One region of the Oceanobacillus sp. MO10714A genome, then DNA from elsewhere that is predicted to be linked to it. Evidence: riboswitches for the same ligand, from Rfam matches in the RefSeq annotation. Region 1 holds a riboswitch; the other holds the start of a gene.
What was found. Region 1 has a riboswitch for thiamine pyrophosphate ahead of thiW (energy coupling factor transporter S component ThiW). Riboswitches for the same ligand answer to the same signal wherever they lie in the genome.
Positions count from the first base shown of each region.

Region 2: linked by a shared signal. The riboswitch ahead of SPD53_RS15105 (YkoF family thiamine/hydroxymethylpyrimidine-binding protein) and the one ahead of thiW (energy coupling factor transporter S component ThiW) in region 1 are both predicted to bind thiamine pyrophosphate.

Region 1 covers NZ_JAXHDC010000001.1:429,423-434,988, forward strand. Annotated here, with positions in the region: gene SPD53_RS02440 (spore germination protein) at 1-935, shown strand, start outside; gene SPD53_RS02445 (GerAB/ArcD/ProY family transporter) at 945-2,042, shown strand; gene SPD53_RS02450 (Ger(x)C family spore germination protein) at 2,056-3,207, shown strand; TPP riboswitch at 3,407-3,512, shown strand; gene thiW (energy coupling factor transporter S component ThiW) at 3,599-4,084, shown strand; gene thiD (bifunctional hydroxymethylpyrimidine kinase/phosphomethylpyrimidine kinase) at 4,115-4,939, shown strand; gene thiE (thiamine phosphate synthase) at 4,942-5,565, shown strand.
Region 2 covers NZ_JAXHDC010000037.1:13,442-19,007, forward strand. Annotated here, with positions in the region: gene crcB (fluoride efflux transporter CrcB) at 1-12, opposite strand, end outside; gene crcB (fluoride efflux transporter CrcB) at 9-383, opposite strand; gene norA (multidrug efflux MFS transporter NorA) at 813-1,985, shown strand; TPP riboswitch at 2,047-2,148, shown strand; gene SPD53_RS15105 (YkoF family thiamine/hydroxymethylpyrimidine-binding protein) at 2,229-2,813, shown strand; gene SPD53_RS15110 (ECF transporter S component) at 2,831-3,436, shown strand; gene SPD53_RS15115 (ABC transporter ATP-binding protein) at 3,417-5,009, shown strand; gene SPD53_RS15120 (energy-coupling factor transporter transmembrane component T family protein) at 4,984-5,566, shown strand, end outside.

The sequences.
Region 1 (5,566 bases):
CAAATGAAACAGATGTTAATACAATGAGGCAACGGCTGACCGACCTTGAAGTTGATATGGTTGAAGACATTCATATGCTTAAACAATATATTTTAGATTCCTCCACCTCTGTATTTGCGCAATTTGTATCTACTGAATTGGTGGATCGCTGTATGTATGCAGTAAAAGCAGGTAAAATTGTCGTTTTGGTTGAAGACAGCCCGTTCGCTTTAATTGCACCTTCCACATTATTCAGTTTCTTTGAGTCCACAGAAGATCGCTATTTTCATTGGATGTTAAGCATGTTTGTCCGTTTTCTTCGCTTTCTCGCTGCATTTGTGACTTTACTGTTAACACCAATGTATGTCGTTGCAACTACGTATCATTATGAACTAGTTCCATCCCAGCTTTTAGTTTCACTCGGTGAATCTCGGGCGGTTGTTCCTTTTCCTCCGCTCATTGAAGTACTCCTGATCGAACTTGTAATTGAACTATTACGGGAAGCTGGAGCAAGACTGCCCACTAAAGTTGGTCAGACCATTGGTATTGTTGGTGGTGTGGTTGTTGGAACTGCTGCGGTTCAAGCTGGTATTTCAAGTAACATTCTGATCATTTTGGTTACAATGAGTGCTTTAGCTTCTTATGCGACGCCTAGTTATATCATGGGTAATACGGTAAGATTTGTTCGTTTTCCACTCTTTTTCCTTGCTGGTTTTTACGGGATTATCGGGCTGATGTTTGGTATCTGTTTATTAGTCATCCATTTAGTCCGTTTGGAGTCTTTAGGCAGGCCTTACCTATCGCCATTGTACCCACTCCGGCTGGCCGATTTTAACAAAACTTTTTACAGTCTGCCAGAGCAAACGAAATATCAACGATTTTTATCGTATCGACCAAAAGATAAACGATTTTTTAACAAAGAGAAAGCTATGGAAAGAAGAGATATTGATGAGTAGGGATTGTATATGAAAATTAATCTTCAAATACCAAAAGGTGAACAATTCCGTTCTTTCTATATGCTTTTTATTATTGCCTCCATGCAGCTGGGTGTTGGATTGATTGGAATCCCACGAATTGTCTTTATGGAAGCAGGGCATGACGCATGGATTTCGATACTCATTGCCTACCTCTATATTGCCCTGCTCCTTTTTGTCATGTTATATATATTGAGGCAATATGAAAATACGGATATCCTCGGCGTTCAGGCCGACCTATTTGGCTGTTTTATTTCAAAAGTGCTCGGAACGGTATACATCCTTTATTTTATATTCTATATCTTATCCACACTCGTAACCTATATCGAGATTATTAAGGTTTTTGTTTTACCGGATAGTAATGCATTCGTGCTGGGATGTATGCTTCTTATTATTGCTATCTATACGGTATTTGGCGGTCTAAAAGCAGTTGTTGGCGTCACCTTTCTCTTCTTTATGTTCTCTTCTTGGTTATTTGTTTTATTAATTCAACCAATTCGACAAATGGATTTTCTCAACTTTCTGCCTGTGATGGATAAAGATATAATGGATATTTTACGAGGCACAATTGCTGCGTCTTATACATTTACAGGATTTGAAATCTTGTTTTTTATCTATCCCTTTGTAGCAAATAAAAAAAAGATTGGTAAGCCTGTTTTCTTAGGACTATCCTATTTCACTTTCCTCGTCCTTCTTTCTACAAACATAGCGATTGGATTTTTAAGTCCAGCTCAATTGGAAAGAAGAATTTGGGTTGTATTAAACTTGTTTAAAATTCAAACCTCTCCTATCATCGAGCGGTTGGACTACGTTGTCATTGCAGAATGGATGATGGTTGCGATGCCAAAAGTGATTCTTCTTATGTGGTGCATAAGTTATATAGCGAAACGTATTTATAATCTTTCGAACGAAATTAGTGTTTACACAAGTGCAAGTATCCTTCTAATTCTGATCCCTTTTTTTAATGAGCATTTTATCATTCAGCGTTTGATTGATAATGTTAGCAGGGTATCCTATGGGATTGTATATATTTATCCCTTCCTTCTTTTGCCACTCGTTCTTTTAAAGAAAAAAATACGGAAGAAATAAGGAGGGTGAATACATGCGAACTGCTAAGTTAATACCGTTATTCATATTTATTGTATTTCTGCAGGCTTGTCTGGAAACGACGCAAATTGAGAAGTTGGCAATCATTAATTCACGTGGAGTTGATCTAATAGATGAAGGGGAAAAAAGAATGATTGAAACGACACTCGTTCCTTATATTTTTGATCCGCATGCTCCGGAAATGACAAGTTTGTTGATTGGAAGGGGCCGTACGATTAAAGAGGCCCGTTCAGAAGCTGAAAAACAATCGCCCTATCCATTAGTCCCCGGAAAAATCAGTATAGAATTTTATGGAAAAGAAGCAGCTGAATCAGGCATTCTTCCCTTTCTAAATACACAAGTTCGTGATGCAACTGTTTCTGAAATTATGCAGCTAGCCGTAACCAATCAAACTGCAAGAGAAATTCTTGAAATAGAGCAACAAAGTGTAGAATTAAATCGAACAGAGTATTTACAAGACTTAATAAGTAAAGAGGTCGAAAAGGGTACTTTACCACGAATTACCTTACAGTTTTTCACGCGATTAGTGCAACAAGTCGGCATTGATCCGATACTTCCAGTAATAGACGTAGTGGATGGTAAACCTACACTAACTGGTGCAGCCGCTTTTCGGGCAGACCAGTATGTTGCTAGCATATCAGTAAAAGAATCATTCATGGCTAATTTATTGAGACAGCGTTTGAGAGGAACCCCAATTGATGTAGGCGTCCCTCGTGAAAATTATCTGGACGAGATAATTGCTTATAAAGGAGAACCGTCAGAAATTGAAGATTCGATTTATCTTTCTTTAATGCTTAATACAGGTAAAGGGAAAATAAAAATTGTCGACTCTGATTCGTTAGCGTTTAAGGCAGATATCACAATGAAACTGGAATTATTAGAAACCTCAATCCCAATGGACATTAAATCAGAAGATACTTCTCGGAAATTCGAACGTGATATAGAGAAATACTTTGTAAGAGAATATGAAAACCTATTCGCGAAACTTCAAGAAGTAAACTCAGATGCATTGGGTCTTGGGAGAAAGTATATCACTTCAAGAAAAGGAAGTAAAACGACTAACAAGGAATGGATGGAAAAATATCAAGATGCCAAAATAGAATTTGATATCGATGTGACAATTGTCAACTTTGGGGCGATTGATTAATAAGTGGACAGCTAAAACCTTTATGTTTAGCTGCCCGTCTTTTTATTTAACAGCTTTCGCACATTGCCGCCATGTCCTGTGCTGTTGCAGATATTTCTTAAGATCAAAAGTATCCGGGTGATACACTGCACCCTTACCTTTTTCAAAACATGTGACATTTATGAAAACTTTTGCTATGCTAGATTCGAACTAAATAATATGAAACTACTAGGGGTGCCCTAACTGGGCTGAGAGGAAAGTGTGTTTCCGACTCTTATCGACCTGATCTGGTTAATGCCAGCGTAGGGAAGTAGTGAGATTGTTCTCATAACTATTTTCTTGTGAAGCCAGGTCTAATCATGACCTGGCTTTTTAATTGGTTGATTTTACCCCTTAAGATTGGAGGTCAAGTATGAATAAAACCCGTCTCATCACGACGATGGCCGTCTTTATCGCAATTGGAACAATCAGCGCACAATTAATCTGGTTTCCTGCCGGTGTAGCCCGCGCTTATCCAGTACAGCATGCGATTAATGTCATAGCCGCTGTCACCTTGGGACCCGGTCCGGCAGTCATTATTGCTTTCATGATCAGTCTATTACGCAATATGCTCGGACTAGGAACCTTATTAGCCTTCCCAGGTGCAATGGTCGGCGCTTTTCTTGCAGGGTTCCTGTATAAGCAAACCAAGAAGCAATCGCTCGCCGCATTAGGTGAAGGGATTGGCAGTGGGGTTATTGGTGCATTATTTGCAGTGCCATTTGCTTATGTATTTATGGGGACATCGGCCGGTGCATTTGTTTTCATCCCCCCATTCCTTGTAAGCAGTATATCTGGAGCAATTCTTGGACTGCTCGTTGTATCTAAAGTTTACACCAAGGGCTTAATAAAAAATTAAAATGAGTAAGTTGATGAAGGAGAATGTTCAATGAAGAATGTTGCATGTGCTCTAACGATAGCGGGTACGGACCCGAGCGGCGGTGCTGGAATTCACGCCGATCTGAAAACGTTTCAGGAATTGAAAACTTATGGGATGTCAGTCATCACCTCCATCGTGTCCCAAAACACGACAGGTGTTCAAGCTGTTTCCCACGTCTCTCTAGAAATGATCGAACAGCAACTAGACTCGATTATTTCTGATATGCCTATCCATGCATTTAAAACAGGGATGATTGCCAATCAGGATATGATGAAAATGATTTATAATAAAATTAAGCATTTGGATGCACCTTATGTTATGGACCCGGTCATGGTTGCCACAAGCGGTGACACATTGATTGAACGCGATTCCCGTAATTATTTGCGGAAGAATTTGCTCCCTCTTACAACAATTGTAACTCCAAATATTCCAGAAACAGAATATCTAATAGATGAAAAAGTTGAAACCGATGAGGACATGAAGCAGGCTGCCGAAATGCTTGTGAAAAATTTTGGCGCGAAAGCTGCACTAGTTAAAGGCGGTCACCGCGAAGGCGATGCGGTTGATTTCCTTTATGATGGTTCAAGGATCCATAGCTTTTCGGCTCCCCGAATAAATACAAATAATACACATGGTACAGGTTGTACGTATGCAGCAGCGATAACTGCTAATCTAAGCCAAGGCCTCCCTCTTAACATTGCGGTTAAACAGGCAAAACATTATGTAACGCTCGCGATCAAGTATTCTTTGGACTTAGGAGCTGGTAGCGGACCGACAAATCATTGGGCACCGCGTATCCATACAAATAATTTAACGACAACTGAGGTGGAGTAACGATGTCATCATTTAATCCATTAAGCTTAAGGAAATATTTCATTATGGGAAGTCAAAATGTTAAAGGTAATCCCGTTGCTGTTCTGGAGCAAGCTATACAAGCTGGAATTACAATTTTCCAATTTCGGGAAAAAGGCCCAGGCTCCCTTTCAGGAGATAGTAAAATTAAGTTAGGAAAAGAATTGCGGACAGTTTGTAGCGTACATCAAATTCCATTTATTGTTAATGATGATGTAGAATTAGTAGACAAATTAGATGCAGATGGGATACATGTCGGGCAAGATGATCAATCGGTGAAAGAATTACGGGAGATGTTTCCTAATAAAATCATTGGATTATCTGTTTCAAATCAGGACGAATTAAATAATAGTGCGCTAGAATATATTGATTATATAGGTGCTGGTCCAGTGTTCCTTACTACAACGAAAGTGGATGCAAAGTCTAGTGTCGGGTTGGATTGGATCCGTTTCTTGCGTGCAGAATTCCCTGAGTTTCCGATAGTCGGAATCGGTGGGATTAATACAACAAATGCGAGCTCAGTATTAAAAGCTGGAGCTGATGGTGTTTCTTTCATATCCGCTGTAACGAGAGCAGAAGATATAAAAGAAGCAGTAAGTAAATTATAAT
Region 2 (5,566 bases), on a different contig from region 1:
CAGCCAGCTCATTTTTCCCCCACTCCTCTACTCACTCGAAAACCAATTTCACTCATCCCTAGCCCGCCAACCAGACTTACTAAAATATAGACACATCCGAGCAGCACCGACTGTTCCTGAAACAACTCAACCGTTTCTACACTGACAGCGGAGAATGTAGTGAACGAGCCGACAAAACCCGTTGTTATCGCTGTTTTCAGCATTTCATCCAGATGAATCCTTTTAAACAGTCCGTAAGTCAGCCACGCAAGTAAAAAGCTCCCTATCAAATTAACCAATAACGTCGCATAGGGAAAAACATGTTCTGTCATAATTAGAATTCCTATACTATACCGCAGCATCGCACCGAGTGCTCCGACAAGTCCAATATAGATATAAATCATTCATCCAACATCCTTTTTATCACGTATTAACAGTCTGTAATATACCCATCTCTAAGCATGAGGGAAAACCAAAATGTTAAGGAGGGCGATATACAGTCCGTAAATCCCTGATTCTGTTCAACTAACATTCAGTGGAGGAGAAGGACCCCCCCCCGCTGAATGAAGTTTCACTTTATTAAGATATTAACGCAAGCAACTGTCGCATTTGTAAAAGTCAAAGCAGTTCAGCCATCCTATCGAGCATACATAATGCGCAAAATGGGAGAATAAAACGAGAGATGATTACTACAATTGCTAGCTTGCTTAAATTGTTTCAGGTTGCGAAAATTAAGTTATAATAAATAGTAATATATGCTTGCATCTCTCATCGAATCAGAGTAAAATTTCTATGTTTAGTACAGAATATCATATCACCTAGGAGAAAAAGCTATGAAAAAGAAAGATTGGACATTGACGCTTCTGCTTACAAATATATTCTTTGTATTTTTAGGAATTGGACTTGTTATACCGGTTCTGCCAACTATTATGAATGAACTCGGCATCAGTGGTACTGTTGTCGGTTATTTAACGGCTGCATTCGCTTTAGCTCAATTGATTTTCTCGCCCTTGGCTGGAAAAGCAGTTGATAAATATGGGCGTAAACGCATGATTGTCATTGGTCTTTTTATCTTCAGTTTTTCCGAGTTTTTATTTGGTCTTGGTAAAACAATTGAAGTATTGTTCGCCTCACGAATTCTCGGAGGAATAAGTGCCGCATTCATCATGCCTGCTGTTACCGCATTTATCGCAGATATTACGACGCTGAAAACGCGGCCTAAAGCACTCGGCTATATGTCAGCGATGATTAGTACCGGATTTATTATCGGACCGGGAATTGGTGGCTTCTTAGCAGAGATTGGTACGCGTGTACCATTCTTCTCTGCTGCGGCGTGTGGTTTAATTGTTGCTTTCGTTTCGATTTTATCCTTAAAAGAGCCGAAGTCGAAAACAGACGATATGGCTGATATGACCGAAGAACTCGGCAAAAGTGGCTTGAGGAAAGTGTTTATGCCGATGTTTTTCATCGCTTTTATTGTTATTTTAATATCAACATTCGGTCTTGCCGCGTTTGATTCTTTCTTCAGCCTTTATACTGATCATAAGCACGGATTCACTCCTTCTGACATTGCGATTGCCATTACAGGTGGTGCGATTATCGGAGCGATTTTCCAGGTTGTATTGTTCGATTGGTTAACAAAGTTGATCGGAGAAATCAATATTATTCGCTGGTCGCTCGCCATTTCTGCTATGCTGGTCTTTGCCATGACACTCGCTAATTCTTATTGGCAAGTAATGGCGGTAACCTTTACGGTATTTATTGGGTTTGACCTGATTCGTCCAGCTGTTACCAACTATTTATCAAAAATCGCCGGGAATGAGCAAGGTTTTGTTGGCGGCATGAACTCATTCTTCACGTCCCTTGCTAATGTATTTGGTCCAGTAGTTGGTGGGGTTTTATTTGATATAGATATCAATTATCCGTTTGTTTTCAGCTCGATCGTTATTGTCGTCTGTCTTCTTATCACTATATTTTGGAAGAAACCGGATATTAAAATTGATTAAATACTTTACAAAATACCGAAACATGTATACAATCTGGAATTAGAATAACTGCATATCAAAACATAAGCACTAGGGGAGCTGCGTCATGTGGCTGAGAGGATTAATCCGACCCTTACTACCCGATCTAGATAATACTAGCGTGGGGAAGTGCAGTTTACGAATATTATGTTGTTAAAATTAATGTGTAAACTGCATTCCCCTTGGGAATGCAGTTTTTTTATTATCAAATAGGAGGAGATTGGAATGCGTAACAATTGTGGAACTAGTCGAATTGTAGGTTGTCAATTTAGTCTGCACCCGATGAGTGATAATTTTGTTGATATTATTCTATCAACATTAAGTGAGGTTGATACCTCCAAGGTTTGGAAGGAAACAGATGATGTCAGTACGTGTATCCGCGGAAAAATGATCCATGTTTTCGATGTTGCAAAAGCAATCTTCCTACATGCAGCGAATACTGGGGAGCATGTTGCTATGAATGGTACGTTCTCCATCGGCTGTCCTGGTGACACGGAAGCTGACGCGTATATGGATGAAACAGACATACCATTGAACGAAGAAAAAACGAAATCGATCCTCCAAATCGCCGGTTGTAAATTTTCCCTTTATCCAATGGGGCATGAAGATTACATGGATAAAATCTATGAACAAATCAATCTATCAAAGCATCGTAATGTCACGGTTACTTCTACACATTATGCAACAAGATTAGACGGAGACGTTCATGATATCTTCAATGCATTACATGAATCCTTTGAACTCGTCCAAGAAAAAGTCTCTCATGTCACCATGACATTTAGCCTTTCCGCCAACAGTCCTACAAAATAAACCTAGGGAGAAGTGAAATGACAAAGCATTGGAAATTAAAAGAAATTGTTCTCATGTCGATATTAGGTGTCGTCTTCGGGATCATTTACTTAGCATTCTTTCTTGTTGGTCAAGGTATTCGTAATATTCTTGCTCCATTTGGTCTCGCACCGTTTGGGTATGAAATTATTTTTGGCATTTGGTTCATTGTTTCCATCGTTGCAGCTTATATCATTCGGAAGCCGGGGGTTGCCTTTACAGCTGAACTTATCGCAGGAGTTACCGAAGTATTATTGGGAACTGCCGCGGGACCCGGACTTATTCTAGCAGCTGCAATTCAAGGCTTAGGAGCAGAGTTTGCCTTCGCAATAACAAAATGGAAGGATTATCGTTTACGCATTTTAATTCTTTCCGGTGTCTTTGCAGCCGTTTTCAGTTTCACTTGGAATTTATTTTCATCCGGAAATATCGCGTTAGCCCCTGCATTACTTATAGCGATGTTAGCTGTTCGCATCATCAGTGGTGCCCTTCTCGCGGGTGTCCTAGGGAAATGGTTGAGTGACAAATTAGCAAAAACTGGGGTCCTTCGCGGCTATGCCTTAGGAAAGGAGATACAGAAAAAACGTGAAAAAGACGCAGCCTAATCCATTACTTTATGTGGACAATTTCTCATTCGGCTATGAAAATTCGGATAAACCATTACTCAATGAACTGCACTTTTCCTTAAGAGATCATGAGACGACCCTCCTTATTGGAGCAAGCGGTTCAGGGAAAAGCAGTCTAGCTCTATGCCTAAATGGGTTATATCCCGATACAGTAGAAGGCATTTCTTCCGGCGACATCTTTCACCGGGGGAAAAATATACAAGACTATCAAAAAGGAGAGCTCAATCAGAAGATCGGGATTGTCTTTCAAGATCCGGAAAGTCAATTTTGCATGATTACCGTAGAGGATGAACTTGCTTTTACATTGGAAAACAGAAAAATTGCCCCTTCCGAAATGCCTGAGCGCATTTCGGAGGTGTTGTCTGCCGTTGGAATGAATGGTTTTCAAAATCGAAAAATCTACGAGTTATCTGGAGGACAAAAGCAGAAACTTGCTCTAGCAGCTGTTCTTTTATTGGAACCGGAACTATTGATCTTAGATGAACCTACAGCAAATTTAGACCCGGTTTCTCGAATAGAATTTATCCAATTAATTAAACAAATTCAAGAAAAACAAAAGCTAGCTGTGTTTATCATTGAACATCAAATCGAGGACTGGCTGGATATTACCGATCGTATGCTTGTTTTAGGAAAACAGGGTACAATCATCGCAGACGGCAATGCAGCATCCATCTTTGCAAATCATCATTCTTTATTAAAAAAAGAAGGAATATTTTTACCAAAGCAGTTTTCTAACGCTGCCGATCCTTACCCGATTCCTGTGAAATCCCCTCCCTCTATCAAGAGAGATGTCCTAATAACGATAGAGCAGATGAGCTTCCATCATAAGAAACAACCCATTTTACAAGAAATAAACTTAAAAATTCATCGGGGAGAATTCGTCGCCATTGTTGGGGAGAATGGAGCTGGAAAATCTACCTTACTGCAATTAATGACTGGGTTATTAACCCCTCAAAAAGGAACTATAAACTTTTACGATAAACCGGTGGAGCAATGGGAGGAAAAAGAGCTGCGAAAAAGAATGGGATATGTCTTTCAAAACCCGGAGCATCAATTCATCACGGACACCGTATACGATGAATTAACATTTGGAATGAAATTGAATGGATGGTCAACAGCTGAATTAAATACCGCTGCAACCACACTTTTAAAGCAGTTCCATTTAGAAAAAAATAAATACAGTAATCCTTTTTCCTTAAGTGGTGGAGAAAAGCGCCGCTTAAGTGTAGCAACGATGCTGGATGAAACACCAGATATTTTATTTTTTGATGAACCGACATTTGGTCAAGATGCAGAGACTACGAGAGAACTGATGTACATGATTGATAGCTTGAGACAAAATGGAACGGCAATCGTCTTCGTCACGCATGATATGGATATCGTGGATACAGTTGATCGGACGATTGTATTATATCAGCAGCATATTCATTACAATGGCGAGCCGGAAAGTCTTTGGAGGCAAGCTGATCTATTGGAAAAAGCGCGATTACGTCCGCCTTACCGGACTCGAGTACTTCATAAAGAAGGTGAAAGCCTTGATCTCGTTCATTAATCCAACAATCAAAGCACTTGCCATCTTCATTCCTGGCATTTTGCTCAGTTTTACGTTTGATGTGTTTACTCCACTCGTTTATTTTTTATTTATCCTTATTGTGACATTCACGATGAGCGATATCCCCTTCATTAAATGGCTCAAGATTTTTAGCCCATTTCTGCTTGTGGCGCTCAGCTTTGCCTGGATGACCATTCTGTATACAAATCAAACCTTTTCCTATGGCGAAGTTTTATTTACCCTTTTCGGAAGCGAAATTACAAGGGGAAGTATTATAACAGGGATTAGTCTCGCCTTACGATCTCTTTGTTTTGTATGCTTGTCGATCCTATTTGCTTTAACGACAAACTCGACCAAATTCATGCTAAGTTTAATGCAGCAATGCAAGGTTTCCCCTAAAATCACATACGGTATTCTGGCTGGCTATCGCTTCTTACCTATGTTTCGGGACGAACTGCAGATTTTAAGGCAAGCTCACCGGATTCGTGGCTTTGGCAGAACGAAAGGGATAAAAGGTAAATGGCAGCAATTCAGGAGATATTCTATTCCACTGCTGG